DNA from 3 places in the Synechococcus sp. JA-3-3Ab genome. Region 3 is predicted to be linked to each of the others. Evidence: predicted binding sites of a transcription regulator. Region 3 holds the regulator's gene; each other region holds the start of a gene.
What was found. Region 3 encodes NtcA, which controls nitrogen genes in cyanobacteria. Its sites were predicted from a motif close to GTANCNNNNGNTAC; they were not measured.
Positions count from the first base shown of each region.

Region 1: glnA (type I glutamate--ammonia ligase) is a predicted target of NtcA. The motif match lies at 6,525-6,538, and genes of this name have one in related genera.
Region 2: CYA_RS04880 (circularly permuted type 2 ATP-grasp protein) is a predicted target of NtcA. The motif match lies at 6,604-6,617, and genes of this name have one in related genera.

Region 1 covers NC_007775.1:1,369,694-1,380,005, reverse strand. The annotation lists gene recR (recombination mediator RecR) at 1-300, shown strand, start outside; gene CYA_RS06450 (hypothetical protein) at 448-939, shown strand; gene CYA_RS06445 (cation:proton antiporter) at 1,032-3,089, opposite strand; gene CYA_RS06440 (SDR family oxidoreductase) at 3,269-3,997, opposite strand; gene CYA_RS06435 (hypothetical protein) at 4,064-4,843, opposite strand; gene glnA (type I glutamate--ammonia ligase) at 4,977-6,401, opposite strand; gene trxB (thioredoxin-disulfide reductase) at 6,774-8,204, shown strand; gene purL (phosphoribosylformylglycinamidine synthase subunit PurL) at 8,271-10,312, opposite strand, start outside.
Region 2 covers NC_007775.1:1,055,206-1,065,517, forward strand. The annotation lists gene CYA_RS04850 (hypothetical protein) at 1-290, opposite strand, end outside; gene CYA_RS04855 (Tic20 family protein) at 540-1,028, shown strand; gene CYA_RS04860 (hypothetical protein) at 1,075-2,982, shown strand; gene CYA_RS04865 (alpha-E domain-containing protein) at 2,976-3,971, shown strand; gene CYA_RS04870 (gamma carbonic anhydrase family protein) at 4,237-4,731, shown strand; gene CYA_RS04880 (circularly permuted type 2 ATP-grasp protein) at 5,087-6,544, opposite strand; gene CYA_RS04885 (glycosyltransferase family 39 protein) at 6,710-8,533, opposite strand; gene CYA_RS04890 (DUF6761 family protein) at 8,636-8,896, opposite strand; gene CYA_RS04895 (CocE/NonD family hydrolase) at 9,002-10,312, opposite strand, start outside.
Region 3 covers NC_007775.1:1,795,494-1,805,805, forward strand. The annotation lists gene CYA_RS08460 (phycobiliprotein lyase) at 1-192, opposite strand, end outside; gene CYA_RS08465 (S41 family peptidase) at 215-1,528, opposite strand; gene petB (cytochrome b6) at 1,734-2,381, shown strand; gene petD (cytochrome b6-f complex subunit IV) at 2,459-2,971, shown strand; gene leuB (3-isopropylmalate dehydrogenase) at 3,114-4,259, shown strand; gene ntcA (global nitrogen regulator NtcA) at 4,375-5,049, opposite strand; gene CYA_RS08490 (M61 family metallopeptidase) at 5,316-7,115, shown strand; gene CYA_RS08495 (hypothetical protein) at 7,197-8,321, shown strand; gene CYA_RS08500 (hypothetical protein) at 8,329-9,216, opposite strand; gene upp (uracil phosphoribosyltransferase) at 9,546-10,229, shown strand.

The sequences.
Region 1 (10,312 bases), 430 kb from region 3:
GGCCTTTACCACGTTTTGGGGGGTCTGATCTCGCCCATGAACGGGATCGGGGCCGAGCAGTTGCGCATCCGCGAGCTGGTGGCCCGGGTGGCGCGGGAGAAGCCCCAAGAGCTGATCTTCGCCCTCAGCCCTAGCGTGGAGGGGGAGGTCACTATGCACGTGGTTAAAGATTACCTGAAGCCGGTTGCCCCCGGCCTGCGCATGACCCGTCTGGCCTTTGGCCTGCCCATGGGATCCGAGTTGGAGTATGCCGACGAGGTTACCCTGGCCCGTGCCCTAGAAGCGCGGCAGGAGTTTTAGGCCCAGGTAACTGCGGGCTGGGCTTGCCCAGAGCAAGGTGTCCAACCCTGAAGTTGTTGCTAAGGTGAGGACCACGGGTCTTGTCATGGGATCCCGGCACTTACCTGAGGTCAAGAAAGTTCAACCAGCAACGCGGAGAGGGCAGCGATGGCGGATACGGCACAAACTCACCTCAGCTCAGGCACCGTCCAGGGGCTGGACTATGTAGTTCTGGGAGTGGCCTCTTGCTTCCAACGGGATGAGGACGGTCGCCTCAGGGAGGTGTTGGTGGCCGAGCCGGTTCCCGCCGCCGCCCTGGATTGCCTGGCCCAAGAGCGCCGCAGCACTTCCTACTGCCTTCTCTACGCCACTACTTACGCAGAAGTTGTCGACAACGGGATCCCGACTTTGCCCGCCGATGTTTTCCCGCCAGGGGTGGTGCTGGGAGAAGATTTTGTGGAGCGGCTACAAGCGGCGGCCCGTACGTACCGCAGCAAGCCCCAATTTCGTCACATCCCTCTGCACCAGGTCTGCACGCCAGAGAGGGGGGTGTTCAAGCTCCATTTCAGCGCTGAGCCGCGGCGGATTCTCAATGCGGCAATGGAAGTGAGGGATGCCGACAACATCAAGCAGCACCCCCACACCCATCAGCATTTCTAAGCCCGCTAGCAGCTATCGCTACCACATCCCTGTTGCCGAAACTAGGCAAATACATCGAGTCCCACCTCAGGGCCTACCCTTGGAAGAGCAGTTTACAGTGGCTCTCCGAGCATGATCAGAGAGCAGGTGAGGCGTTCTAGGAGGCGAGTGGTCGTGTCGCTGAAGGATAGGCTCCCGCTGGGGTTGCGCCGACGAAAAGAGGGCAGCACCACCAGGTCAAATCCTTGGGCCTCCTGCAAGAGGGTTTTGACGACCTCGTCACTGGCCAAGACCTTGACCTGGACGGGGTAGCCCAAGTCTGGCTGTTGGGCTAGGGATAAAAGCTGCGCCTCCAGCCACTGGCGATCGCTTTCGGGGGTGCTGGCGAAGCAGATGTGAAGCAAGGTAACTTCTCCCTGGCTGGCGGCGGCCAAGATCTGGGCTAGGCGCACCGCCCGAGCCGTCTGCGAGCGAAAGTTTTCCAGCACCACCAGGATCCGCCGCAGCTTGTGGGGGGGATGGAGCAGGCGTGCTACGGCAACTGGGCAATGGGCAGCCCAGAGGACGCTGTTGATGACGCTGCCAAAGAGGCGGGCCTGTAAGCGGGTGGGATCGCTCCAGCCCATGACGATGAGGCTGGCGTTCTGCTCACGGCTGGCGTGGCTGATCCCCTGGGCCACGTGGCTGTCGATGCGGCAGAGAGGGGTGACCTCCACCCCAAAGGGCCGACAAAACTCCGTCGCCCGCTTGAGGAGGTGGTCTCCGTGCTCCAGGGAAGTTTGCAGCAAGGGAGAGTCCATGTGCAGGTGGCCGGTCGCCACCGAGAGGGGAACCACCCGCCCGCCCTCCTGCTTGGCCAGGAGGCAGGCCATCTCCAGCAGGTTTTCCTCGGTTTCGGGATTGGCCAGCGGCACCACGACCACGTAGGGCTGGGGAGGCGGCGCTGCGGAGGCGGGAGCGACTCCTGGTGGAGATGGGAACCGACTCTGTTCCTCCTCCATAGCCATTTGCGTGGCCGCCCGACTGGTCAAAATTGGGCCCAGGGTGGCCGTTACCAACATCAACACCACCACGCTGTTGAGCACGTCTGCATTGAGCAACCCCACGCGGTACCCCACCAGGGTTGCCGCCAAGGTAGCCGCCACCTGGGGCAAGGAGAGCGACCACATCATCAGCTTTTGGGTCGGGGTGTAGCGGTAGAGCCACTGACAGAGTTGGGCAGCAGCGTACTTGCTGAGGCCCAGCCCCAGCAGGATACTCAACAGCAGCCAAAGGGAGCTAAGGGTCTGCAAAAAAGCGCGTAGATCAAGCAACAGCCCTATATCCACAAAGAAGACGGGGATGAACAAGATGCTGCCGACAAAGACGATCTTTTCTTTGACAGAGCCCTCCCGCAGCACATCGTTCACGGCCAGCCCCGCCAGAAAGGCGCCGATGATCTTCTCTACCCCAATCCACTGCGCCCCCAGAGCCGCCACAAACAGAGCCAGCAGCACAAACAAAAATTGGTTGCCCTCTTCGCTGCCGGTGACCCGAAAAAACCGCTGCCCCAGCCAGTCCACCCCAAACAGCACAGCAGCCGCATACAGCAGCAGGGATCCCAGCAGCCGCACCAAGCTCCAGAGGGAAAACTCGCCGCCGTGGATGCCGACACAGACCGCCAAGACCAGCAGCGCGGCAATGTCGGTGAAGATGGTGCCGCCGATGGTGACCAGCACCGCCTCGTTTTTCACCAGACCGTAGCGGCTGACGATGGGGTAGCCCAGGGGGGTGTGGGAGGCAAACAGGGATCCCAGCAGGATGGCCGCGTTCCAGCCAAAGCCAAACAGCCGCCCAATGGCGGTGCCCACGGTTAGGGGAATGGCAAAGGTCAACAAGCCAAAGGTGGCAGAGCGGTTGCGGGTCTGCCGAAATTGCTCCAGGTCGATCTCCAGCCCGGCCACAAACAGCAAATAGACCACGCCGATCTCCGAGAGCAACTGCACCGTCGGCAGCTCTGAAGTCAACAGGTTCAGTCCCTGAGGACCCAGGGCGATCCCCGCCACCAAAAGGCCCACCAACCCCGGCAGGCGCAGCCGCTCAAATAGCGGCGGCACCACCAGGATCACCCCCAGCAACAGAGCAAAGGAGAGGATGGGCTCCTCTTGCACAAGTGAGCGTATGGCCTCCATCGGCTAGGCCCCCGGCTGGACGTCTTCCTGATTATGGAGGCAATCTGCCCAAAGGGCCGCAAGGAGATCTGGCCAGCCCCAACCCACCCTCTCTTGCCTGGGGAAGTTCCCGCTGGCAATACCGACTTGTGCCAGCTCTGGATCCTGCAGCAGGGATTTCTTCCAGAACTCGGCAAGCCTTAGAGAAACTGGTGGCTTTCCGGCTGCAACACCACCTCGTTGGGCACGGCATTGGCAGGCATCGTCAGGACAAAGCGAATCGCCTCGGCAGCCGTGGCAGGGCTGAGCATTTTGTCCCGCTGCACCTTGAGGCTGATGGGATCCCAGAAGGGGGAGTCGATGCCGCCAAAGTAAAACAGAGTAAAGCGTACCCCAAAGCGCTTCAGCTCGTCAGCCATGCACTTGGTAAAACCGACCACGCCAAACTTGGCAGCACAGTAGGCAGAGGCCATGGCCATGGGGTGGCGGCCCAGAATGCCGGGGAAGTTGAGGATGTGGCCGGATTTTTGCTCCCGCATGGCGTTGGCCGCCAGTTGGCTGGTGTAGAAGCTGCCCTTGAGGTTGACCGCCAGCATCCGCTCCAGCTCAACAGGGGTAATGTGCTGGGCAGGCTTGAGGATCCCGGCTCCGGCCAAGTTGATCACCACGTCGATCCGCCCGTGCCTTTGGAGGGTCTGGTTGACCAGGGCCTCCGCCTGAGCGTAATCCGTCACATCGGCAGGGATCCCCAGCCCGGAGGCAGCCCCCAGGGACATCGCTTTCTCCGCCAGCGTGCGCAAGGGATCCTCTCGCCGCGCCGCCAGCACCAGATGGGCTCCGGCCTGGGCCAGGAGAGGCACAAGGGCGCTGCCAATGCCCCCTGTGGCCCCTGTAATGAGAACAACCGCCTGGGACAATGAGGAAGACACGTTACGTTTTTTAAACTCTTCCTCTCATCATACCCAGGGAGTGGCCTTGAGGGACGATCCAGAGAGTTAAACCCGACGCAACCGCAGTCGCTGCACCCATTCTTCCCCAAAGCGCAGCCAGTCTGCCATTTTTTCTGGAGTCACCGGTGGTGGGTAATCCCGCCAAATGACAAGCTGCGGCCCGAAGCCCTCCGCATAACAAGGAGGATGCTGCTCCAAGAAGTTGAGGAAACTGGGGTGGAAGCGCAGGCGAATCTTAGCCTCATCTTCTCCGCGCAAAAGGTAGCGGCGAGAAAAGTCGGGATGGTTCTCGAAATTAATATCCTGCATGCCAAAAGCTTTAGCAACGTCGTGGAACAAGGGAACTTCTGGGTGCAGCCGAAAATGAGGTAGCCGTAGGTCTTCGCAATAGGCCCAGAAAACAGAAAAGTAATACTCTCTCTCTCTTCTTCTTCTGGAAACCTTCCAGCTGTAGTCAAAGATGGCGATTTCGGTTCCATCGTTCAGTCGTTCGAACATCGAGTTGTAGAAACGAGCGCCGCTTCGTTTTCTGGAAGCCTTCCAGCTGTAGTCAAAGATGGCGATTTCGGTTCCATCGTTCAGTCGTTTGAACATCGAGTTGTAGAAACGAGCGCCGCTTCGTTGGAATAGCTCAAAGCCAGCCTGAAGCAAGCGGGAGCGGATCCCTTCGGGTAGCTCTGCTGAAAACGACATGCCCAGGCTCCTGGCCACCTGCTCCAAAGCTTCCCGACGCTTCTTCTCTAGATAGTCAGCTAGATAGACAACAAGCGCCAGAAGGCCTAAGAGAATAAGGACCCAAATAATAAGAGCTATAAGCCATCCCATCCAAACCCCCCCTGAGTTTGTAAACTCAGCACCCCCATCCAGAGTACCATAGCAGGCACAAAAAAGGGATCCCTCCAGCAAGAAGGGATCCCGTTCAAAAGCCTTGGCCGAGAACTAATAGTTTAGATGAGAATCAGGCGTCGAAATAGAGCGCGAACTCGTAGGGGTGAGGCCGCAGGTTGATGGGGTTGATCTCGTTGTCAATTTTGTACTCGATGTAGGCCTCGATGAGATCTTCGGTAAAGACACCTCCCTCCAACAAGAAAGCGTGATCCTTCTGCAGGCTTTCCAGAGCATCCAGCAGGGATCCGGGCGTGGAGGGGATCTTGGCCAGCTCGTCTGGCTCTAGATCGTAGATGTCTTTGTCCAGGGGCTCGCCGGGGTGGATCTTGTTCTTGATCCCGTCCAAGCCGGCCATCAACATGGCCGAGAAGGCGATGTAGGGGTTGCAGGTGGCATCGGGGCAGCGAAACTCCAGCCGCTTGGCCTTGGGATTTTTGCCCGTGACCGGAATGCGAATGGAAGCCGAGCGGTTGCCCTGCGAGTAGGCCAGGTTTACCGGCGCCTCAAACCCGGGCACCAAGCGCTTGTAGGAGTTGGTGGTGGGATTGGTGAAGGCCAGGATGGCCGGGGCGTGCTTGAGCAGGCCGCCGATGTAGTAGAGAGCCGTTTCGCTGAGATCGGCATAGTTGCCCTCTTGGTAGAACAGGGGCTGACCGTCTTTCCAGAGGGACTGGTGCGTGTGCATGCCGCTGCCGTTGTCATTGAAGAGGGGCTTGGGCATGAACGTCACCGTCTTGCCGTGCTTGCGGGCCACGTTCCGGATCACGTACTTGTAAATCATCATGTAGTCGGCAGCCGTGATCAGATCGGCAAAGCGGTAGCCCAGCTCCCCTTGCCCGCCGGTAGCCACCTCGTGGTGGTGCTTCTCGATAGGCACCCCCAACTTGGCCATCGTCAGCAGCATCTCGGTGCGGAGGTCTTGATGAGCATCGGTAGGCGGGACGGGGAAATAGCCTTCTTTGTAGCGCGGCTTGTAACCGAGGTTGCCGCCTTTTTCCTCCCGGCCTGAGTTCCAGCGGCCCTCAATCGAATCTACGAAGTAGTAGCCGGCATTTTGGGTTTGGTCAAACCGCACATCTTCAAAAATGAAAAACTCTGCCTCTGGGCCAAAGTAAGCCGTGTCGGCAATGCCGGTAGACTGCAGATAGGCAACCGCCCGCGCCGCCAGGCTCCGCGGACAACGGCTGTAGGGCTGGCCAGTGCGCGGCTCGATGATGTTGCAGATGAGGCTGAGGGTGGGCACTTGAAAAAATGGGTCGATCCAGGCCGTCTTGGGATCCGGCACCATGTACATGTCCGACTCGTTGATCGCTTTCCAACCCCGAATGCTGGATCCGTCGAAAGGGATTCCCTCGCGGAAGGTTTCTTCAGTGATCATCGAGGGGTGGAAGGAGACATGCTGCCAGGTGCCGAAGATGTCCACAAACTTGAGATCCACCATCTGGACATCGTTGTCCTGGATCATCTGAAGCACTTCTTGGGGCGTGGATGCCATTACTCTCTCCTGATTGGGTTGCGGTTGAGACTGGGGTAATCAAAGGTAGACGGGATCCCCACGCTTCGACTTGAATGAGCCAAAAGCGCTCACCCATCCTAGAAAGGCCGATCTCAGCATTTTGTAGTTTCTGATACGAAATTGCCCTGGCTTTGGCCTTCTGCTCCAGAGGTTGGCCATCGCGCCTCTCAGCCAGGCGTTTCTGCCCTGTTGTCCTCCAGACAGAGACAAAACCCTGTCCCCCTAGCTAGAGGAAAGCGAAAATGGGACTAACAAGCTCCAGCCTCGCCGAGGGTACCAGCTCGTGTTAGGCTAAAACGTAGTCGTTATGAGTTTGGTTTAGTTTTCAGCAACAGCAAGGAGCGACATCGGATGACAGAGCAAAGTCGGGTTGAGAACGTGGTGATTATTGGTTCTGGCCCTGCTGGGTTTACGGCGGCCATTTATGCCGGGCGTGCCAACCTGAAGCCGGTTGTGTTTGAGGGGTTTCAGGTGGGCGGGATCCCGGGCGGGCAGTTGATGACCACCACCGAGGTGGAGAACTTTCCGGGTTTTCCCGAGGGCATCAGTGGCCCCCAACTCATGAAAAACATGCGTGCCCAGGCGCAGCGGTGGGGGGCAGAGCTTTACCCCGAGGACGTCACCTTTGTGGATCTGAGCCAGCGGCCTTTTGTGGTTCGCTCTGACGAACGGGAAGTGCGCACCCACAGCCTGATTATTGCCACCGGGGCCACGGCCAAGCGCCTGCACTTGCCCGGAGAGGAGATCTACTGGAACCGGGGCATGTCGGCCTGCGCCGTCTGCGATGGGGCCATGCCCATGTTTAGGGGGGTGGAGCTGGTGGTCATTGGCGGCGGCGATACCGCCTGTGAGGAGGCCACCTACCTGACCAAGTTTGGATCCCATATCCACATGCTGGTGCGCAGTGGCAAGATGCGGGCCAGCAAGGCCATGCAAGACCGGGTGCTCAACCACCCCAAGATTACCGTCCACTGGCACACGGAGGCGGTGGAGGTTCTGGGCGACGGCCTGCGCCTGACGGGGGTGAAGGTGCGCAACAACCAGACGGGCGAGATCCGGGAGATGGCAGTGGGCGGCCTGTTCTACGCCATCGGCCACAAGCCCAACACCGACTTGTTCAAAGGGCAACTGGAACTGGATGAAGTGGGCTACATTGTCACCCGCCCAGGATCTGTAGCCACCAGTGTAGAGGGCGTGTTTGCCGCCGGGGATGTGCAGGATCACGAGTTTCGCCAGGCCATCACCGCTGCCGGCACCGGCTGTATGGCGGCCATGCTGGCGGAGCGCTGGCTCTCCGAACACGGCCTGGCACAGGAGTATCACGTCGTCCCTCAAAGCCATCTTGAGCCCGCTTCTGCCTCTGCTGTCGAGGTAGAGCCGGAGGGAGACTCGGCTGTTGAGGAGGCCAGTTTTGAGCAGGAGGTGCAAGATGACCTCGACTTCAGCCAGACCTGCCACGAGGGGAGCTATGCCCTGCGGCGGCTCTACCACGAAAGCGATCGCCTGCTGATGGTCAAGTACACCGCCCCCACCTGTGCCCCTTGTCATGCCCTCAAGCTGATCTTGAACAAGGTCATCGAAGAGTTTGCCGACAAGCTGCATGTGGTGGAGATCGACATCGAGAAAGACCCGGAGATCGCCGAGGCAGGGGGGGTCACCTGCACGCCGACGGTGCAGTTTTTCAAAAACAAGGAGCTGGTGGCTCAGGTGGTGGGTGTCAAGCCCAAGTCCCACTACCGGGAGGTGATCCAGGCCAATTTGTCTGAGGCAAAATCAGCTTGAGGTAGTCCCCCTCACCCCCGGCCCCTCTCCCAGCCCCTCTCCCTGAGGGAGAGGGGAGCTAGGCGGCTAGTCGGCAAAGGCGCTGTAGTATGCACCCTGCAGGGCGGCCAAAGAGACTGACAACAGGGGATCCCCTTCTGCCGTTGTCAACACCAACGGATCCGCAGGCCCGCCCACCTGTCCTAGAAGCTGCCACTGGCCGGGGAGCTGCGACTCTAAGTAGGCTTCCCAAGGAGAGCGCTGGGCTGGATCGACGGAAACGAGGATGCGGCTGGATCCCTCGCCAAAGAGGGCCTGATCCCAGGGCAGGGATCCAGGAGCTAGGGAGACGCTGGCGCCGCGGCCCCCACTCAGGCAGGCTTCTGCCAAGGCCACCGCCAGCCCTCCCTCGCTGCAGTCGTGGGCGGAGCGCACCCACCCCTGGCGGATGCCGTGGCGGCAGGCCCCTTGCACGCGCTTTTCCAGCTCCAGATCCACGGGGGCAGGACGACCCGTGACCTTGTTGTAGATTGCCGCCAAATACTCGCTGCCGCCCAGGCTGGTGACGGCCTGGGATCCCAAGAGGTAGACGAGATCCCCTTCTTGCTGCCACCCCTGGCCACAGATGAATTTCAAGTCCGGAATGAGGCCCACCATGCCGATGACGGGGGTGGGGTAGATGGCCTGGGATCCCTTCTCGTTGTAGAGGGAGACGTTCCCCCCCGTAACCGGCGTGCCCAGGGCGCGGCAGGCCTCGGCAATCCCCCGACAGGCCAGGGCCAACTGCCAGTACACCACTGGGTTTTCCGGGCTGCCGAAGTTGAGGTTGTCGGTTATGGCTAGGGGATCCGCCCCCACGCAGGAGAGGTTGCGGGCGGCTTCGGCCACGGCGGCCTTGGCCCCCTCGTAGGGATCCAAATACACCCAGCGGCCATTGCCATCTAGGGTGGCGGCAATGGCTTTGCGGGCAGCCTGCAGAGGGGGCACCTCGCCCACGCCAAATTTTTGGGAGCGGATGCGGATAACCGCCGCATCTCCCTGTCCCGGCCAAAGGACGGTGTTGTTTTGCACCTGGTGGTCGTACTGGCGATAGATCCAGGCTTTGCTGGCCAGGGTGGGGCTTGCCAAAAGCTGTAGCAGCACCTGCTCCCACGCCAGCGTTTTCTGGGGTAGGTGGATCCCTTGCCGGTCGCAGGGGGGAAGGGTACTGGGATCCCATTGCCAGGCTGCCTGCACATACTCCGGCGGCTCTGGCAACAGGGGGCGGACGTAAACAGGAGTATCCTCCGCCAAGGCCCGCGCCGGCACCCTCACCACGCAGGATCCCTGGTGCCAGATCTCCACCAGCGGCTCGGCAATGACTTCTCCGGCCACGCTGGCCTGCAGGCCCCAGCGATGGAAGATCTCCATTACCTCCGCCTCGCGGCCTTTTTGCACCACCAGCAGCATCCGCTCCTGGGACTCCGAGAGCAAGTATTCCCAAGCCGCCATGCCGCTTTCCCGCGCCGGCACGCGGTCGAGGTCAAAGCGGATCCCCACCCCTCCTTTGGCGGCCATCTCTGCGGTGGAGCAGGTGATCCCGGCTGCCCCCATGTCCTGGGCCGCCACCACCGCTACCGTGGCAAAGGCCTCCAGACAGGCCTCGATGAGACATTTGCCCAGAAAGGGATCCCCCACCTGCACCGCCGGCCGATCCTGCTGCGCGTCCTCCTTGAGCTCGGCGCTGGCAAAGCTGGCCCCGCGGATCCCGTCCCGGCCGGTGGTGGCGCCGACGTACAAGATCGGGTTGCCCACTCCCCGCGCTGCCGACTTCACCACCGCCGGCGTCTCCAGCAGGCCCAGGGCCATGACGTTGACCAGGGGGTTGCCGCTGTAGCAGGGATCCACCGCCACTTCCCCCCCCACCGTGGGCACCCCCACGCAGTTGCCGTAGTGGGCGATCCCCTCCACCACCCTGGCCATGAGGCGGCGGTTGCGGGGATCCGTGAGCGGCCCAAAGCGCAAAGAGTTCAACAGCGCAATGGGGCGGGCGCCCAGGGTAAAGATATCCCGCAGGATGCCCCCCACCCCGGTGGCCGCCCCCTGGAAGGGTTCCACGGCGGAAGGATGGTTGTGGGACTCGATCTTAA
Region 2 (10,312 bases), 740 kb from region 3:
AGAGGGCAGCCACGGTAGCGGAGCGGGCCAGCCCCAATAAGGTGAGCTGAGGATCCCTCTTGGCCGGGATCCACCGTTAAGCCGCGAAACTGAATCGCTCCCGGACGAGAGGCTTTGCGATAGCGCAGATAGCCGGCCCACACCTGAGCCATCCACTCCGGCAGAGCTTCGGGCCGAACGTGGCAGCGCTCCGGCAACAGGCGGTCGTTGAAAAAGCCGACAAGCACAGACCAAGCTTGCCAGAGAACAGCTCCCAAGAGGCGGGCAGCGAGAGATGGCGAAATCTTCATGGCGGAGGCCAAAAATCACTGTGGGTGGGAGTTGCCGTCGATTATATCAACCCCAATCCTGCAAGATGCTCATCTTGAACAGTTTCCCCCTCACTCGAAAGCGGAGGCCAGCTTGGGGCTAGGCGCGTTGAGCCGGCCAACTTCATCGACTACAATAAGCGCAAAGCTTAGGTGCCGTTTAAAGAAATTCTGAAAGCGCACCAACAAGCAGACTCCAGCACTACTGCACTGAACTGAGGGGCTCGAGACATGACCTGGCGCGGCGACATCACTCCCATCAATCGGCTGTGGGGATCCCTTCCCTACCTTCTGCCTTTGGTATCGGCCCTGCCCTTCGGCTTTGTGCCCTCGGGTTTGTTTCAATCTCTGCCAGGTTTGATCCCCATTTTTAGTCCACTGCTGCGCTTGCTGCCCCTGGCCACAGGCTGGTTGGGGGTGGGGATATTTCTCGCCCTGCTATTTTTAGTCCGCAACAGCCGTGTCGCCCACTTTGTTCGCTTCAACACCATGCAGGCGCTGTTGCTCAACATTGCCCTGTTCTTGGTGCAAGTGTTGATGCAGGTGTTTGCTATGCTCTTTGGCAACCTCGGCCTGGCAGCACTTGTCAGCATTTTGGCCACCACCGCACTTCTGGGCGTGATCGCCATCACCGTCTACGCTTGGGTGCAGAACGTTCGCGGCCACTATGCCGAGGTGCCGGTGCTCTCCGATGCCGCCTATGCCTGGATTCGCTATTAATTCCTGGCAAAGAGGGAGGTAGGCAACGCCTAGTCCAGAAGTGAGGATGAAAGCGTTACGCCAACCGAAGCTGCTGGTCGGGCTTGCGCTGCTAACTGGAGTGCTGGCCCTGCTCTGGCCGATGCTGCAGCGGGGCTACCCCATCACTCATTCCACCCACTTCAACCTCAGTTGGGCCTTTCAGTATCAGCGGCAGTTTTTCGGCGGGCAGTTTTACCCCCGCTGGCTGGAGTATTCCAACTTCGGCTACGGCAACCCCACCTTTGCCTTCTATCCACCTCTATGCATGGTGGCCCCTTTGCCGTTTCGCCTGCTGGGGCTGGATATGCCTGGATCCTTGGTGGCCAGCATGGGCCTGGCGATGGCGGTCTTTGGCGCAGGGCTGTATGCCCTTCTCCGGCAACTCATCCCCTGGGCTTGGGCTCTGGTTTTGGCTCTGGCGGGTATGGCCGGCCCCTATTGGCTGGTGGATATTTACCAACGGGGGGCAATGGGGGAAGTGTGGGCCATTGCTGTCTCTCCCTGGATTTTCTGGGCCTCAGTCCAGGTGATCTGCCGGCCCCAGTCCCTTTGGCCGATTGTGGCCTTGGCCATTAGCTATGGCCTGTTGGCCCTATCTCACTTGCCCACTTTGCTGGTCTTTACGCTAACTTGGCTGCCTCTGCCTTGGGTGCTGGGCCGCTGGGATCCCCTCTGGACCAGGGTGGGGCGCTGCTACTTGGGGTTTGGGCTGGGGCTGGGGTGGACGGCGTTTTATCTGCTGCCCGCCTTTTGGGATCAGCGCTTTGTCCAGGTGGACTTCGTCAATTTCGTCGAAGAGTACATGCCCCAACATCGTTTGATGGTGAGTGGGTTGACCCGGCTCCAGCCGCAACTGACGCAGCACTGGTTTGAAAGCGGCCTGGTAGGGTGCTGGATCTGGATGGTGGCCGTTGTCTTGGGTGCTGGGATCCTGGTTTTCTGGGAATGGCTGGCCCGCAGGACAAGGGGGCTGACCCCGATCCATTCCGTTCGCGCTAACGAGACGGAGTCCTTTGATGCCTTAGAATCCTCTGCTCCCCTGGCCAAAGCCATCCTGCTCTACAGCTTGGGGGCCAGCTTGGTGGCCTTGCTGATGATGACGGATCTGCTGGGTTGGCTCTACGAGTGGATTTTGCCCCTGCGGCGCATTCAGTTTTCTTGGCGCTGGATGGCGGTGACGGCGGTAACCGTGCCCTGGCTTTTGGGATCCCTGGCCGCCTGGGGGTGGGGACAAAAGGGCTGGAGGATCCTCTTGATTGTGGGGATAGGTCTGGCCATGGGGATACAAAGCTGGCAGGGCTGGCAGGTCTTGTCCAGAGCCTGGTTTGACCCGCAAACCATCCAGACTTTTCAAGAGCTGTCTGCAGCCAAGCCATTTCCCAATGAGCCCCAGCAGCGACCGGGCATCGCTTTTCTTCACTGGCACTGGATCTTTCCCGACGGGCTGGCGCTGGTGGATGTGCCGGAGTACCGACCTCGCCAAGCAACCCTGCCCATGCCGCCCCCAGAGGTGGATCCGCTGCTGCGGTGGCAAGGCGACATGGTGAACTTTGGACGAGAACAAAGCAATCTGGAGCCACTGTTGGCAGTGGAGCAGTGGCGCTATGGCTACCGTCGTTTTCGGGCCGTTAACCCCACTGCTCAGGATCGATGGGTAGTCCTGCGCACGTTTTACTACCCTGCTTGGCGGGTACAGGTGGATGGTCGCCTCACATCTGCCGAGCACAATGGACTGGGGCTGTTGCAGGTGCGGATCCCGCCGGGGGATCATCGCGTGCAGGTGCGCTATCTGGGTACTGCAGCCGAGTGGATGGGGTGGATCTTGACCGGCCTGACGGGGGTGCTGCTGGTGAAGGTGCGGCGGCTGCTTCGTTTGTTGAATTTGAACGGAGCGCAGAGACAAGACACTCCAGAGGAGGCAACAGCATGCTGAGTCGGGTGGCCGATTCCATCTACTGGCTCAACCGCTACGTGGAGCGCGCCGAGAACATCGCCCGCTTCATCGATGTCAATCTCAACCTCATCCTAGACTTGCCCAGCGGTCCCGCCCAGCAGTGGGATCCCATCGTCTACACCACCGGGGATCAGGAGCTGTTTTACCAACGCTATGGCCAGGCAACCCAAGAAACAGTCATCCAGTTCCTGGCTTTTGATAGGGATTACCCCAACTCCATCCTTTCCTGTTTGCGGCTGGCGCGAGAAAATGCCCGTTCTGTGCGGGAGGTCATTTCTTCAGAAATGTGGGAGCGGGTCAACCGCTTTTATTTGATGGTCAAAGAAGCAGCTCAGCAAGGCCCCCACCTGAGTCAGCTCCACGATTTCTTCACGGAAGTGAAACTGGCCAGCCACCTATTCGCCGGGGTGATGGATGCCACCATGACCCACGGGGAAGGTTGGCACTTTGGCCAGATTGGCCGTCTTTTGGAGCGGGCGGACAAAACGGCGCGCATTTTGGATGTTAAGTATTTTATTTTGCTGCCCTCTCTGCAGTATGTGGGCACGGCTTTGGATGAGTTGCAGTGGATTGCTTTGCTGAAGTCGGCCAGTGCTTATGAAATGTACCGGAAATACAGCCGCCAGCACCGCATCAATCCCAGAGAGGTGGCCTCTTTCCTGATTTTGGATCGGCAATTTCCCCGCTCCATTCAGTTTTGTCTTATTCATGCGGATCGATCCCTGCACCAGATCACCGGCACCCCAGCCGATACTTGGCGGGATCCCAGCGAGCGAGCTTTGGGCCGCCTGCGTTCTGAGCTGGACTACCTAACCATCGACGACATTATGGAGCAGGGCTTACATGAGTTTCTCGACAAATTGCAGCTACAAATGAACCACGTTGGCGATTGCATCTACGAAACTTTCTTTGCCATTCGCCCCTTGCAACCGTCTGAATCCTCTCCCCTGCTGCAACGGCAGGCTTAGCTAAAATCCCTCACCCCTAGCCCCTCTCCTACAAGAGTTAGAAATTAATCTAACGAACGCTTCCACAGCTATCGACAATGAGCCAAATGTGTTGCTTATATCTCATTGCTATTGTGCAATGGATTGACAATGGTGAAACAGGAGCAAAGGGACAGGTTGATTTTCTGGATCCCTGGCTCCTCTCTTTTTCTGGGACTGGAGGCGGCGCGGAGCGCTGGGGCAGGTCTGGAATTGCCGAACCCCCGGTAGCAGTAGGATTGGGGAAATGGAAGCCGTTGCCAAGGGCGTTTGGAAAGTGGGGTTAGAGCAGCAGCCGAGAGGGATCGACCAGGCAGCCTTTATTGCCGCCAATGCCACACTGATCGGCGATGTCCAACTTGCGGAAGCGGTGAGCATCTGGTACGGGGCCATCTTGCGGGGGGATCTCTCGCCCATTGTCATTGGCCACCGCAGCAACATCCAAGATGGAGCCATTCTGCACGGGGATCCCGGACAGCCGACCCTGATTGGCGAGGAAGTGACCATAGGCCATCGAGCGGTCATCCACAGTGCCCACATCGAGGGGGGATGTCTGATCGGGATTGGGGCCATTATCTTGAGCGGGGTCACCATCGGGGCGGGCAGCATGGTGGGAGCTGGAGCGGTGGTCACCCGGTCTGTGCCACCCCACTCTTTGGCGGCGGGGATCCCGGCCAAGGTTATCCGCACCCTCACCGAGGAAGAGCATGCCTCTAACCCCCAAAACCCTGAACTTTGCTGAATTTACTGAGCTTTAGGCGGTTTGGCAAAAGTCATTGAGAGGGATATAGTAGACCAAGTTTCCCCCTGATCCTTGAGTCCACCGCAACGGTTGCCGGGAAGTGAAGGGGGAAAGCGCTCGGGGGGTATTCCTCAGGGCTTTGCGGGATACCGCCTTCCTGCTCAGAGATAGGCAGGATGCGATCGCTTCTTTCCTGAACCATGTTCAGGAGAGTCCAGCGTGAATGTATCAGGTCGAGCAACTGCGCCTTCACGCCCAGCACTACGTGGATTTGGCGCTTCAGCATGCCAGCCGCTTTGGCCGGTGGAGCAGAGGTTCGGGCGAGCGGCTCTGAACCTATTTTGCAAGCCGTCTCTCAACAGCCGGGATCCGCGCAGAGCACCCAGGTATCTTTGCTGCCGCCCCCCTGGGAGGAGTTCACCACCAGAGATCCCTTCTTGAGGGCGACGCGGGTCAGCCCCCCTGGGTGAACGTAGATCTCTTTGCCGTAGAGGATATAGGGCCGCAAGTCCACATGACAGGGTTCTAGACGGAGGCCTTCTCCCCGATCCACCAAGGTGGGCACGCGAGAAAGGCACAGGGTGGGTTGGGCGATGTAGTTGCGCGGCTGGGCGCGGATTTTCTCGGCAAAAGCAGCCCGCTCTTCCGGTGTGGCCTGGGATCCCATCAGCATGCCATAGCCACCCGACTCGTTGGCTGCCTTCACCACCAGCTTGTCGAGGTTCTCCAGCACATACGCCTGATCCTTGGGATCCCAGCAGAGGTAGGTGGGCACGTTGGGCAAAATGGCTTCCTCTCCCAGATAGTAGCGGATCATCTGGGGCACATAGGCGTAGATCACCTTGTCGTCCGCCACCCCCGTTCCCAAAGCGTTGGCAATCGCCAGCCGCCCCGACCGGTAGACCTCAAACAGGCCGGGTACCCCCAAGAGGGAATCAGGGCGAAAAGCAAGGGGATCGATGAAGTCATCGTCGATGCGGCGGTAGATCACATCCACCCGCTGCAGCCCCTTGGTGGTGCGCATTTGCAAATAGCCATCGGCCACCACCAGATCCCGCCCTTCCACCAGCTCCACCCCCATTTGCTGGGCGAGGAAAGAATGCTCGAAGTAGGCGGAGTTGTAGATGCCGGGGGTGAGCACCACCACCGTTGGGTTGGCTAGGTGCGGCACCAGGTTAAGCAGAGTATCCAACAAATGGCTAGGGTAGTCGTCCACCGGGCGGATCCCCATGGTGTTGAACAGGGAGGGAAAGGTGCTTTTCATCACCCGCCGATTTTCCAGCACGTAGGAGATTCCCGACGGACAGCGCAGGTTATCTTCCAACACGTACCAAGTCCCGTCCCGATCCCGCACCAGGTCGGTGCCGGTGACGTGGCACCAAATTCTCCCCGGCAGGTTGAGCCCCACACAGGGCCGCAGAAATCCCTTGGCCGTTTCGATCAGCTCGGCAGGGATCACCCCATCCTTAAGGATCTTCTGGTCGTGATAAACATCGTCGATGAACAGGTTGAGGGCGTGGATGCGCTGCTTAAGGCCCTTCTCCAGCCGCTGCCACTCGGAAGCCGAGACGATGCGGGGAATGATGTCAAAGGGGAAAATTCGCTCCGTGCCCTGGCTATCGCCATAGACGTTGAAGGTCACCCCCATTTGAAAGAGGGCCGCCTGTGCTGCCGCTTGCCGCTGCTGCAGTTCCCCTTCTTCCAGAGAATGAATGCGCTCAATCAACGGGATCGCCTCAGGACGGGGCTGGTTACGCCCCAAAAACAGCTCGTCGTAAAACCCCTCGCCCGGGTCGTAGGCATCAAAACGCACGTCTGGGATCCCTGGAACGCTATCTTCTTCTACTGTTGGGGGCTCTGGATCTGCATAATGTGCTTTCAGCTACTTTTAGCCTGGTAAAAAGAAAGGACTCCGTCGCGCTGACGCGAAAGGACTCCGTCCCGCGAACAGTGGGTTGGCCAAACCAGGGGGGGAGCTCTAGGGATCCCCCACCTCAAAAGCCCACAGCCCCCGCTCAGCCGGGATGCGGTGCAACTGCCCCTGGGGAAAGCGCCGCTGCAGCGCCGCCCCCTGTTGATCCCATACCCCCTCGTTCAGGAACAGGGTAAACGGCGGCTGTAGGTCTTGGGTCGGCAAGGCCTCCGGGGAAAAAACCTGCACCTCCTGCTCCGGCCCGGCAAAAAACTGGATCCAACTCTGCCAGTAGGGGGGTTCTCCCCAACTGAAATAGGGGTAGGCGGTGCTGGCCGCCAGGTAGAAGCGGTGGTCGGGATCCATTTGGCGAGCTGCCACATAGCGCCCGGTGGCCCCCACATCGTTGCCCTGCGTCCAGCCTTTGTGGACAAAGTCTCCAAAAATGGCCAGGTTCCACCCCCCAATCAGCAGGATTGCCCCCGCCATCGCCGCCGCCGGCAGCCAACTCCCGGCCCGGGATCCCCAGCGTTCCAGGAGACCTGCCAGCACTTGGATCCCTTCCAGGGTTAGGTAGGCTACAAAGGGCAGGATCACCAGCAGGCGAGTGTAGTTGGGGGCTTTGGTGATGGCCAAGCTAAAGAGCAGGTAGAGAAACAGGAAGCTGCCCAGGCAGAGCCAGTCGTGGGGTTGGCTGCGCCCTTTGAGAAGGCGGTAGAGCCCGGATCCCAGCCCCAGCCAGATCAAGACCCCTGTCAGGGGATCTACAAAGGCATGGCCGTAGTTGGGATAGATATAGCCCCGGTCGTGCTGGCTGGGGTCGTTGAACATACTTAGGCCGTTGCGGATGTTGCGCCACACCGCCTCGGCTGGCGTAGCGGCATTCACCCACATCTGCTGCAGCGCCCGCCCTTCTGGGAAAAAGAGAAATTGCTGGCGGGCATACTCGGCGCTCACTGGCGGAGCAGTGGCAGTGGCCACCAGAATGGGCGCAGCCACCAGGAAAAACCCCAGCGCCGCCGGCACCGTCAGCTTGGCCAAAGTCCAGAAGGGGTTGGCCTGCTTGTTTTCTCCTTGCAGATCCTCCCGGCCCAGGAGCAGGTAGAGGCCGCCAAACAGCAACCCCAGCAAGATCACCACCCGCCCCGGCAGATAGCCGTAGAGGGAGAAACCCGCTGCCCCTCCCCCCAAATACAAAAGCAGGGGATTCTTTTCCCGCACGCCCTTTAAGATCAAGGCCAGGGCCGCACACTCCACCAGCACAATCAGGTTCTCCCGCATCGCCATGCGGCTGATGCCCAGCAGAGCGTGGTTGGATCCCAGGAGGGCCGCCGCCGCCAAGGCCAGCCGGGGGTTCCAGAACGACCGAAAAAACCCGTAGGCCACCAGAATGGTGACAACCCCGAAGGTGGCATGCACCGTGCGCACATTCACCAGCGTGACTCCCCCCATCAGCCGCGTCAGGCCGCCAAAGAGGCTGAACATAAAGCGGGGAAAATAGAAGTACTCTGGCATCAGCCCAAAGATATCGGGGTAGCGTACCGCTGAAGCCCGCCGGGCCATGGAGGTGATGACAATCTCGTCGGTGTTGATCTGAAAGGGGATGTTGGCCAGGTCGTAGAGGTAGATGGGAGCAAAAACCAACGCCAATAGCCCCAGGTGCAGCAACTCCTGGCGCCAGCGCAGCCGCGTCGGATCCCAAGGGGGCTGAGCTGGGGGAAACTGGGCCACGTACAACCCCACCAACAGGATGCTCAACAACCAGATGCCAACCTGCAAGACGTGGTAGCCGAACAGCCCATACCCAAGGGTCAAGGCTATCCCCAAGCCCAAGCCGGATCCCAGCAGGGCCGGACGCCGAGAAGTTGCCAGCGTATCCCAAACCGCCATAGGACTGGAGTGAGGAACAGCACTGACCCCAGCCTACCAGGCCTCTGCCGGTGTTCGATCCCTCACCCCCGGCCCCTCTCTATGCAATATCAATAAGCAATATCAATAGCCCCGCATCGCCTCGGTCTCCCGCTCCAGTTCCGGCTCCACGAAGTTGGAGGGGTCGTAGAGGAAGCGGTTGACCTCGTCTTCAAGGCGGTAGATCTCAAAAGGCTGCAATTGCTTGCCAGTTCGCAGGGCCAGCAGGTAGCCATCCACCAGCAGGCGCAGCTCGTCAGTGCGCCGATAGCCGCGATGCCAACTGTCCACCAGCGCGTCGGTCAAAGCCTGATAGTGCCGGATCAACTTCGGGTCTTGCAACATGGGGTTCCCTTGCCCTGCTTGCTTCTATCCTAACGTTTGATGTCTGTTTGTGAGGAGGAGTTGCGAAGGGATGAGAAGCTGTGTTGTCTTAAACTGTCACTCCCCCTAACTCCCCTCGACAATGGGCAGATGCAGCCGCGAGGGGGTGTCGCTGCCGCTGTGAAGAGCGAGGGTGAGAATGCGGGCCTCGATGAGCCGCTCTTCTCGCATCCCCGTGCCTGTGTTAACGGGGTAGGCCGGGAAACAGGCCGCGCTAAGGCTGAGGCGCAGGGCGTGGCCGCGGGGAATGCGGATGCAGGTGGGCTGGCAACGGATCCCAATGGGGGCCTTGGGCTGGGGATCCCGCAGCCGGCGGTAGCCCTGGGAAAAGTTATACACCTGGCCCTCCGGCCTCACCACCGAGAGCACGGCGCAGAGATCGAAACTGGGGCTGTCGGCTTCCACATACACTTCCACGAGAATGTCCCCTGCCAGGACGAGGTCGGTTGCCAGGGGAGAGGTGGTGTAGGTGAGAACATCGGCGCGGCAGTCGAGGGCAGAGCGCTCCTGCGGCCCGGCGGGATGGATGAGGTGGCCTCCTAGGGCCGGCACGGGTCGCCAGGGATCGTGAACAAAAGTATCCGACTGCTGCTTTGGTGGGGGCTCTGGGCGAAGGGATCCCTCTGCTTCAGAAAGGGCGGCCAGGCCGCTGCTGTGCAGGTAGAAAACCTTCGGCTCCGGCGTGGGCCAGGCCTCAAAGCTGCGCCAGCGGTTGGATCCCATCTCGAACAGGCGTACCGGCGGCTCTTGGAGGATCCCTGTGTCTTTGCCTTTGAGGAACTGGTCGAACCAGCGCACCTGCAGCCGATCGATGGGGCTGACGGCCTCGGGGCCAAAGTCCAGCGCCCCCACTTTGCGCCCCCAAGGCAGGTGGGCCCAGGGCCCGACAACCAGGTACTGAGGGTTTTGGCTGCGGGCGCTTATTTCCTTGTAAAGGCGCAGGCTGCCGGTTAGGTAGCTGTCGAACCAGCCGCCAATGTGCAACATCGGCAGATCCACCGCTTCCAGACGGGGGGAGAGCTGGCGCCAGTAGTCGTCGGGCTCGCTGTGCTCCAGCCAGTCAAAGTAATAGGACTGGGGCGCATATTGCTGCAGCACGCCTGGCTTGAGGGGGATGGGATCGTAAAGGGGCAGGTTGCGGGAGGCCTTGAAAAGGGCCTGGTAAGCGTTGGCATCGCCGCGCAGGCGCGCCCCCTCAGCTTCCAGTTGCAGGGCCCAACTGAGGTTGTTGTAGAAAGCGAAGGCTCCCCCCGGATAGGCGGCATCGGCGTAGAGATCGTAGGGCAGCATGGCTGGGCAGATGGCCTTCAGGGCGCTGGGACGGGTGGAGGCGGCATACAGTTGGGTCATGCCTTGGTAAGAAAAGCCGTACATACC
Region 3 (10,312 bases):
GCGAATGGTGAAGTCGGTGCGCGAACGCTCCACCTCCCCTCGATCCAAATAGTGGTAGGTGCGCTCGGTGTGCCAGGCGCCAATGCAGCAGTTGAAGAAGTGGTGAAATTTTTGCAGGGCATTCATGCCAGAGGGATCGAGAGCAGGGCCAAGTGGACGGCTAAACCCGATCCTAAAACGAATCGCAGACAAACAGGCACTCCCCTTCTCCCCCTCAGGTGTTAGCTGCCGCTGGGATCCCCTGGGCCACCGACAAAGTCGCCCCCAACACTTCCAAAGCCCGCTGCAACTGCCCATCCTCAGGGCCGCCCAGGCTTTCTGCCGTCAGGGGAACAGGGCCCGCGGCCACCTCCACATCGGGCTGGATCCCTTGGCGATGAATGTCGTGGCCGTTGGGGGTGAGGTATTTGGCAGTGGTCACGGCCAGCCCCGAGCCGTCCGCCAGCTCCAGCAGGGATTGGATCAGCCCCTTGCCGAAGGTGCGCGTTCCCACCAGTTGCGCCCGTCCGCTGTCCTGCAACGCCCCCGCCAAGACTTCGCTGGCGCTGGCACTGCCCTGGTTCACTAAGACGACCAAGGGGGCTGCCGTGAGGACTTCGCCGGTGGCGGGAATGCCGTCCTGAATGCCGTAGCGATCCGTCACTCGCACGATGTCGCCTTTGGGGATCCAAAAGCGAGCAATCTCAATGGCCGCCTGCAGTAACCCTCCGGGGTTGTTGCGCAGATCGAGGATGTAGCCCCGCACTCCTCGCGCTTCTGCGGCCTGGATGGCCTGACGCACTTGAGCGGCGGCATTGCCGTTAAACTGGCTGAGGCGGATGTAGGCTACCTCCCCCTGGGGCAGCTTGAAAAAACCGGTGCGCACCGGGTTGATCAGGATGGACTGCCGCACCAGCTCCACCTCCCAGATGCGCTCCTGCCGCCTTAGCCGTAGGCTAACGGTTGTGCCGCTGGGGCCGCGCATGCGTTCTGCCACCTCATCCAAGCTCAGCCCTGCCACTGGCACCTGATCCACCGCCAGGATCTCATCTTGAGGTTGGATCCCGGCCCGCTCGGCAGGAGTCCCCTCCATTGGGGCGATGACCCGTACTGCCCCCTGCCCGTCGATGGCAATCTGGAGGCCGACGCCGCTCAACTCGCCAGCAGTGGAAGTCTGCAGGCTGAGGTAGTGCTCCCTGTCCAAAAAGCGGGTGTAGGGATCCCCCAGAGTTGCCAGCATCTCCTCGATGGCCCGGTAGGTCTCTTGCCGATCCTTCAGGGGCCGAGAGAGAAAGCGCTGGCGCACCTGCCACCAGTTCTGTCCGTTGAAACCCGGATCCACGTAGGCCCGATCCACATAGGCCCACGCCTGCGCCAGCAGTTGCTGCTCTTCCCCCCAGCGGCTGGCCTGCACCTGACAGGCGCCAATGCCCAAACTCGCCCAGAGCAGGCACCCTAGCAACAAAACTCGGACAGCCTGGCGTAACCCCCATCCGATCCCCAACCCTCTGCAACTGCTTTCCCCAGATCTCGGCTTCTGCGCAATCATCGGATCCCAAACTGAAGAAGAAGCTAAGAAATACTAAGAAACGTGAACAAGATGAGACATCAGCAGGCGTTTGGGCTGTTGGTGTAGGGATCCCTGTCTCAAAGCTGAGCCCGACTTCATGATCGTGTTAACGAATTGTGTTACAGTGCTATAGGGAGTGGGCCCGCCCCGCCCTGGATATCCAACTCTAAAAATTGCAGGCATCATGAGCAAAGTTTACGACTGGCTAGACGAGCGGCTGGAGATCACGCCTTTCGTCGATGACGCAACCGGAAAATTCATTCCGCCCCACGTTAATATCTTCTACTGCCTCGGCGGCATCACGCTGGTGTGCTTCCTCATTCAGTTTGCCACCGGCTTTGCCATGACTTTTTACTACCGTCCAACGGTGGCCGAGGCTTTTGAATCGGTCAACTACATCATGACCCAGGTCAACTTCGGCTGGCTGCTGCGCTCCATCCACCGCTGGAGTGCTTCCATGATGGTGTTGATGATGATTCTACACACCTTCCGGGTTTACCTGACGGGGGGGTTCAAGAAGCCGCGCGAGCTGACCTGGGTAACCGGCGTGATCTTGGCGGTACTGACGGTTTCCTTTGGGGTTACCGGTTACTCCCTGCCTTGGGATCAGGTGGGCTATTGGGCAGTCAAGATCGTCTCCGGGGTGCCCAGTGCCATTCCGGTGGTGGGGGATGCCCTGGTCCAGCTTATCCGCGGCGGCGAGGCAGTTGGCCAAGCCACCCTCACCCGTTTCTACAGCCTGCACACCTTTGTGTTGCCTTGGCTGACGGCGGTCTTCATGACGATGCACTTTCTGATGATCCGCCGCCAGGGCATCTCCGGGCCTTTGTGATCCCAAACCGGTTCTTGTGAGCCGGGCACCCTGGATGCATCTTTTCAGAACTTTTGCCCTAGACAAGGAGAATGGCTATGCCGGTCTCAAAGCAAGTGATAGCAACCGAGGCGATTACCCGCAAAGTTGACCTAGACAATCCCAAAGTTTTGGCCAAGCTGAAGAAGAACATGGGCCACATGACCTACGGGGAGCCCGCTTGGCCCAACGATTTGCTCTTTATGTTCCCGGTGGTGATCCTGGGCACTATTGGGGTGATTGTCGGCCTAGCGGTCATGGATCCGGCGGGTGTCGGCGAGCCGGCGGATCCCTTTGCCACGCCGCTGGAAATTCTGCCGGAGTGGTATCTCTACCCCGCGTTTCACATTTTGCGCATTGCTCCCAACAAGCTCTTGGGCATTGCCCTGATGTCGGCCATTCCGGTCGGCCTTCTGTTTGTGCCTTTCATCGAAAACGTCAACAAGTTTCAGAATCCGCTGCGCCGCCCCGTGGCGACGACGGTGTTTTTGATCGGCACCTTGGTCACCCTCTATTTGGGCATTGGCGCCACCTTGCCTCTGGATAAGTGGGTCACCCTGGGCCTGTTCTAGAGGGCAGAATATCGGCTTGATAACTCTGAGTGCAGCAGGCCGGTGGCCGGGCTGCACTTTTTTTGGACGTGGGGGACTTTTCGGCAAACCTGGGGGCCAAGGGATGGTAATATCGCTACGCATTCTTTTGCTGTGACCGCCCATGAGCGTTCCTTCCTCTGCTGTCCGAACCTATCGGATTACAGCCCTGGCCGGAGATGGGATCGGTCCTGAAATCATGCAGGTGGGGCGGGCGGTTTTGGATGCGGTTGCCGCTCAGGTGGGGTTTTCCCTCCAGTGGCAGGAGGGCTTGATTGGCGGGGCCGCCTACGAAGCCACGGGGGATCCCTTGCCGCCAGAGACCTTGAAAATGGCCCAGGAGAGCGATGCTGTTTACTTGGCGGCAGTTGGCGACTTTAAGTACGACACCCTGCCGCGGGAGAAGCGCCCTGAGCGGGCTTTGTTGGGCTTGCGGGCGGGCCTGGGGCTGTTTGCCAACTTGCGCCCGGTGAAGATCTTTCCGCAACTGGTGCAGGCCTCTTCCCTCAAGCCGGAGGTGGTTGCCGGGATCGACCTGGTGGTGGTGCGGGAGCTCACCGGCGGCATCTACTTCGGCCAACCCAAAGGGATCTTCACAGATGCCAAGGGATCCCGGCGGGGTGTGAACACCATGGCCTACAGCGAGGCGGAGGTGGATCGCATTGCCCGTGTGGCTTTTGAACTGGCCCGCAAACGCCGGCGCAAGCTCTGCTCGGTGGATAAAGCCAATGTCCTGGAAGTGTCACAACTGTGGCGGGAGCGGGTTACCGCCATTGCGGCTGAGTACCCCGACGTGGAGCTGTCCCACCTGTACGTCGATAATGCTGCCATGCAGTTGGTGCGCTGGCCCAAGCAGTTTGACGTCATTCTCACGGAGAACCTCTTCGGGGATATCCTCTCCGACGAGGCGGCGATGCTGACCGGGTCCATCGGCATGTTGCCCTCTGCCTCTTTGGGATCCTCTGGCCCTGGGGTGTACGAACCCGTACACGGGTCAGCCCCGGATATTGCCGGACAAGACAAGGCCAACCCCATTGCCCAGGTGCTCTCCGGGGCAATGCTGCTGCGCTACTCCTTGGATCAGCCCCAGGCTGCCGACCGCATCGAACAGGCCGTCGAGGCGGTTTTGGCCCAGGGCTACCGCACTGCCGACATCTACTCTGAGGGGATGACCCTCGTCGGCTGTCGGGAAATGGGGGAAAAGATCTTGGCTGCTCTGGCCCAGCAGCAAGCCTCCCCCCAAGGATCGCTCTCAGCCCCTGGTGGTTGAGGGGAGGTTCCCTCGTCGCTGCCCTGCCCTGGTGGCACGGCTACTCCTCTCCCAGAGGGAGGGATTGTCCCGACTGGTAAATTCCTGGAAACGGCCCTAGGGGCAGCTTCTCCCCCTAGGCAAAGCGATGGCCAAGCTGCATTGGGTCGTGGACGGTGATCTTTTTCTTGTGGATGGAAATGTAGTTCTTCTTGCGCAGCTCCCCCAACAGACGAGTGATGGTGACGCGAGTGGAGCCGATCGCTTCCGCAATGGCCTGGTGGGATAGCTTGAGATCGATGGTGACTCCATTGGGGCCGGGCACCCCGAAGTCGCGGCAGAGGATCAGTAGAAAGCTGACCAGACGGGATCCCATGTCGCGGTGGGCCAGCGTCTCGATCATCATCTCCGTCTGCAAGATGCGGGAAGACAGGCTCTTGAGGAGCAACATGGAGAGCTCAGCGTTCTCCCGCAAGGATTTTTCCACCTGTTCGATGGGCAGAGAGAGCAGCTCGACGCGGGTAAAGGCCACCGCGTGATAGAAGCGGTCGGAGCGCTGCCCCGTGATGAAGGAGAGCACCCCAAAGATGCTGTTTTCCCGCAGGAGAGCGACGGTAATTTCTTCCCCCATTTCGTAGACCCGCGAGAGCTTGACAGCTCCTTTCACCAAAAAGTAAACCCGCTCCGCCGGATCCCCAGGAAAGAAGATGGTCTTACCGCGCTCAAACGTTTCGATAACCGGAGGATGGTGAGGCCCTCCCAACTGTTTGAAGGCTGCAACCAGAGATTTTTCTGCAATGGCCACTGCCATATTCTTCAACCTTTTAAGGTCAGTTTATCCCTTAGAATCAACCCAACAAGATCAGCCAGGAGTGCCGGGGTTGAGCTGCCCGCTATTGACCCAAGCCACCCTTGACTCAAAAATGACCTCGGCGGCAAGATTATCCTAAGCTAAAAGACTCTGCTTGGATATCTTTGTAGCAGGAGCTACATCTTTGAAGTCTTGTCTCCTGTCCAAGATATGCCTCTAGCGCACTGTTTTGGGACGGTGCAGGCGGGAGGTGCGAGGAAAGTTATATGGGGATCGCGCAGGGTGGGGTTGCCGCCCCTTCTCAGCTAAGCCGTCAGCATTTCACGGTGCGGATGCCGGAGCCGGCCAATCACCTTTTGGAGGTGGAACTACAGATCCAAGAGGTGGATCCAGAAGTACCTCTGCAACTGCGGCTGCCGGTGTGGACGCCGGGATCCTACCTGGTGCGGGAATATGCCCGCCATGTGCAAGAGTTTCAGGCAGCAACGGAGCAAGGGATCCCTTTGGCCTGGCGGAAGGTAGATAAGCACACTTGGGAGATCGAGCCGCCCCGCTGTTCGGCTGTCGCGATCCGCTATCGGGTCTACGCCTACGAGCTGACGGTGCGCACCAACCATTTGGATCTCACCCACGCCTACTTCAACGGGGCGGCGCTCTTTCTCTACGTGCCCGGTCGCGAGCGGGAGCCCTACACCTTGACGATAATCCCTCCCAAACCCGACTGGCACGTCGCCATCAGTTTGCGACCTTTGAGGTCTTCTTCTGAGGATGCTGCTTCCGGCCAGTCTTTTGTGGCGGCAGACTACGACGAGCTGGTGGATAGCCCGGTGGAGGTGGGCCTGCACCAGTTGCGGTCGTTTGCGGTGGAAGGGATCCCTCACTACTTCGTGGTCTGGGGAGCGGGCACCCTAAATTTGGAGCAAGCGGTGGCCGATGCCGAGAAAATTGTCCGGGCCACGGCGGCGTTTTTTGGCGAGCTGCCCTACGACCGCTACTGGTTTATTGTGCATTTGTCAGCCGGGGGATTTGGCGGCCTGGAGCACAAGTACAGTGCCACCCTCAATTATTCTGGACTGGAGCTGCATCAGCCTCAGTCCTACCGTCGCTTTTTGGCGCTGCTGGCCCATGAGCTTTTCCATGCTTGGAACGTCAAGCGGCTGCGCCCTCTAGCTTTGGAGAAAATTGACTACAACCAAGAAAACTATGTGGACTGCCTCTGGTTCTGCGAAGGGGCAACCAGCTACTACGAAAATGTTATCTTGCTGCGAGCAGGGATCCTCAGTGCCAAAGAGTTTCTGCAGATCCTATCTGAGCAAATTAGCCGGCTACAGCGCACGCCAGGTCGAGCTGTACAGTCACTGCAGGAGGCCAGTTTCGACGCCTGGATCAAGCTCTACCGTCCCCACGAAAATAGCCTCAACAGCCAGGTTTCCTATTACCTAAAGGGCGCTTTGGTCTGCTGGCTGCTAGATCTGCACATTCGCCACCTCTCAGGGGGGCAGGGATCCCTGGACACGGCCCTGCGGGATCTGTGGCAGCGCTTTGGTCGGACAGAGAAAGGCTACAGCAACCAAGACTTGCAAGAGGCGTTTGAGCGGGCAGCCGGCGCCGATCTCAGCCCCTTTTTCGCCGCCTATGTGGACGGCACGGAAGAGCTAGACTACAACGCCTACCTCCACCCCTTTGGCCTCACCCTCAAGGTTCACTTCAGCCGACCCAACCCTCCCCCCTACCTGGGCCTCAACTTCAACGGCGAAGGCAATCGCATCAGCGCCGTCGAGATGGGATCCCCCGCTCAAAAAGCCGGCATCTGGGCTGGCGATGAGTTGGTGGCCTTGGATGGCTTCCGGGTAAGCGCTGCCAACTTGCCAGAACGCTTGGCGGCCTACCAGCCCCACCAGGCCATCTGCCTGAGCGTCTTTCAGGGCGATCAGTTGAAGCACTTCTGGATCCCCTTAGATCCACCTCGCCCGGATGTGTACACCCTCGAAGCCCTGCCTGAGCTCACTCCCGCCCAGAAAGCGCTCCAGCAGGGCTGGCTGGGATCCCTTCTGGCTCAAGAGTAAGCAGGAGGTAGCAATGCTTTAAAATCTTCCTAGCTGTTCACAACTCCTGAGTTAGGTTAAAGAAAATAGGATCAAGGGAAGATGACTCTGCTTTTAGGTCTTCTAATTGGATTGGCTATTGGTTTCTGCCTGGGCGTTTATACCTGTAGGCTCACTCAAAGAGCTGATAGTCAGTTACTGGATGAGATTCTAAGAAAGTTACAAGCTGATCTTGAGGGCTTCAAACTTCATATCTCAGAAAGTCTGTCCGAAAGTTACCAAAACTTCCTTCAGCATTTAGCTGAGTACAGAAGTCAGCTAGTTAAGAACATAAGTAACCAGCAGAATATCCTGAGCAGGCTATTAGAAAGTACAGAAAAAATTTCCCAGAATCTAAGCTCAAGTTCTAGCCTTCAAAAGACGAAGGAAACTAACGAGCGAACTGCTGGCGCGCGACTCAAGAGTTTGCCGCCAGGGACGATTAGCCTTGAACAGGTGAAAATAGGGGTATTTCTGTGGTCTAGGGACATAAGGATGAAGAACCTGATCCCATCTAGTAAAAAAGCCGATGCAGAAGGAGAACTCGATAACAAGCTGAACTGGATATCAAACCTTATGGGTCAGAGGTACTCGCTGATCGAGAAGCTTTACAAAGAAATTAAATCTGGCATTGGAGAAGAAAAGGCCTTAACTCTTTGCTTAAAAGGCAACTCCCCGGAAGTGATAAGTTATAGCTGCCAACTTGCTTCCACTCTACATAAGGTTAATTTCTTAGAGGAATATAACTACTCAAAATCCTCCAAAAACCTGAGGGTAAAGCTAAGCAAGTCTACAGAGGCAATCAAGTTCCTATCTGGAGATTGGCTGGAGAGATATGTCAAACAGCAACTGATCAAGTTTGCTAGAGAGCAGGGACAGAAGATCGATTTTTCCTACATCGCAAATGAGGAAGTTACTTTGCCCGACGGTAGCGACTTTGAGATCGATCTCTTCTTCCACATTAACAACCGATTCTACTGGATAGAGTCGAAGACCGGCAGCTATAGAGACTGTATAGAGAAGTACTCTTGGCTCGCCTCCGAAATGGGTCTCGGCCCAGATCAAGTCTTTCTGGTCTTGGCAGATGTTGATCAAGAGACGAGAAGTAGGATCTACTCCTCCTATAATCTTTCAGCTATTAGTGTCGAGGAGGTTGAGTCTCTGCTGTACAGAATTGTGAGGAGGTAGGCCCAGTCTAAGCTACCACCTTGACAGCCTGCTCCATACACCACCAGGGATCCTCGGCAAAAGCTGGCATGGGCGTGCTGCCCGCCTTGCCCAGAATGGCCAGCCTGACTTCTCTATCCAGACGGGATCCGGAGCCATAGGGATCGTCAGAGGGGGGCTCCAGCCTTTGTCCTAGAGGGGGCATTGCCATAATGCCCGGCTGCATGCCGGTACTGGTGACCCAGATTTTGAAGCGATCCACCGCCGTTTCTGTGTCTTCGGGCAGTTGCATCTGGAGCAGATAGCGAGGGCCAGAGCCAACTAATACGCTTTCGCTGGGGCGCAGGCGGGCAGGAGAGTCCGGCTGGTAGGGATAGACTAAACCGACGCTGCACTGCCGTTCGTCAAAGACTGTTACATAGACGTGCACCGGCGTAAGGGCCCTGTTGCGCAGGGCGATGGCGAGGTTGCGGCCTGCTTGAATTTGCACCTGGCCTTGGGGATCCCGCGGCAAAGGGCTAACTTCAGCAGGGCTAGAGCCACTGGCCGGCGTTTCCAGTTGCAGAAACTCTACTTCCAGAACACTGCTCAGAGCATCGCTGGCAGGTTGCAGGTTGAGGAGGTTGTCGAAGGCGGCCACATGTTCCAGCAGCCGCACCAGCTTGCGGGGCAGAGCCTGTGGCTTTTTTACCGGGATCCGAAAGGCTGCCAGCGCCACCTCTTCCTCCCGTCGGTAGAAGTGGTAGATGGCATCTGGCAGCATCTCTACCCGCAAGTCCGCTGCTTCTGGGTCGGTGTAGGCTAGAAGCGGCGAGGCCGGCAGAGCCGCCAGCAACTCGGCAACAGGCATTTGCGCTTGGCTGGGATCCGCACAGGTGAAGGCCACCCGCAACGGCTGAAACCGGACGGCAGACATGGGCGATCCTCAGAAAAAATCTCGTGATCCAGATCTACCGGATCCGCAGACCCAGCTCCAGCTTTGCCCTGTGCTGTAACGGCAAAGCATGGCAACGCATCCTGAACCAATCGGGCGTTCGCTTCAGCAGCGCGGAGCGCCTACGCTTGGGGAGAGATGCCTCACTGCCGGCATGGTGAATTAGGGACTAGCCACTGGCTAGCTAAGTGCGCTCGTAGAACCCAAAACTAGGAATCCCTACCCTTTAAGGCAGGGGGCAGGTCAACCAATTCTGAAGGGGTACCCATTACCTCGAGGGAAGTGCTTGCTTTCTGCCAAAGCAACCCGCTATGCTACCGCCCAGATTGAGGCATCCTTCTGTGGCAAGTCAGCAGCTTCGAGTCTATGTCCCCTCTCACCCGCTCATTAAGCACTGGTTAGCTGTGGCTCGCGACGTGGAAACCCCCACGCCCTTGTTTCGCAGTGCTCTATCGGAGCTGGGCCGCTGGCTGACCTATGAGGCGATGCGGGATTGGATCCCAACTCAGGCGGTGCAGGTGCAAACTCCTCTGGAACCTGCTGCAGCAGAAGTTATCGCCCCCAACACGCCGCTGGCCATCGTGCCTATTTTGCGGGCTGGGCTGGCCCTGCTGGAAGGCTGTCAGTCCCTCTTGCCCCAGGCACGGATTTTTCATGTGGGCCTGGTGCGGGACGAAAAGACGCTGCAGGTGAGTTGTTACCTCAATCGCCTGCCGGAGCGGATCCCGGAGCAGATGCGCATTCTCATCCCTGAGCCGATGTTGGCTACTGGCGGCACCTTGCTCTGGATCTTGGACGAGCTGAAAAAACGGGGAGCGGATCCCAGCTTAGTGAGAATTGTGAGCGTCTTGGCTGCTCCGCCGGGGCTGCAGCGGCTGGGATCCCATTACCCGATGGTGCAAATTTTCTGCGCCATGATCGACGAGCGGCTAAATGACCGGGGGTTTATCCTGCCCGGGCTGGGGGATGCTGGGGATCGCGCTTTCGGCACCTGATCCCTCAAAGGAATCGCGAGTCAAGAGGCTTGCTCTGCCGCTAGTATCGGCTGGGCACGGCAGCAGAGTGTAACATTTGGCAT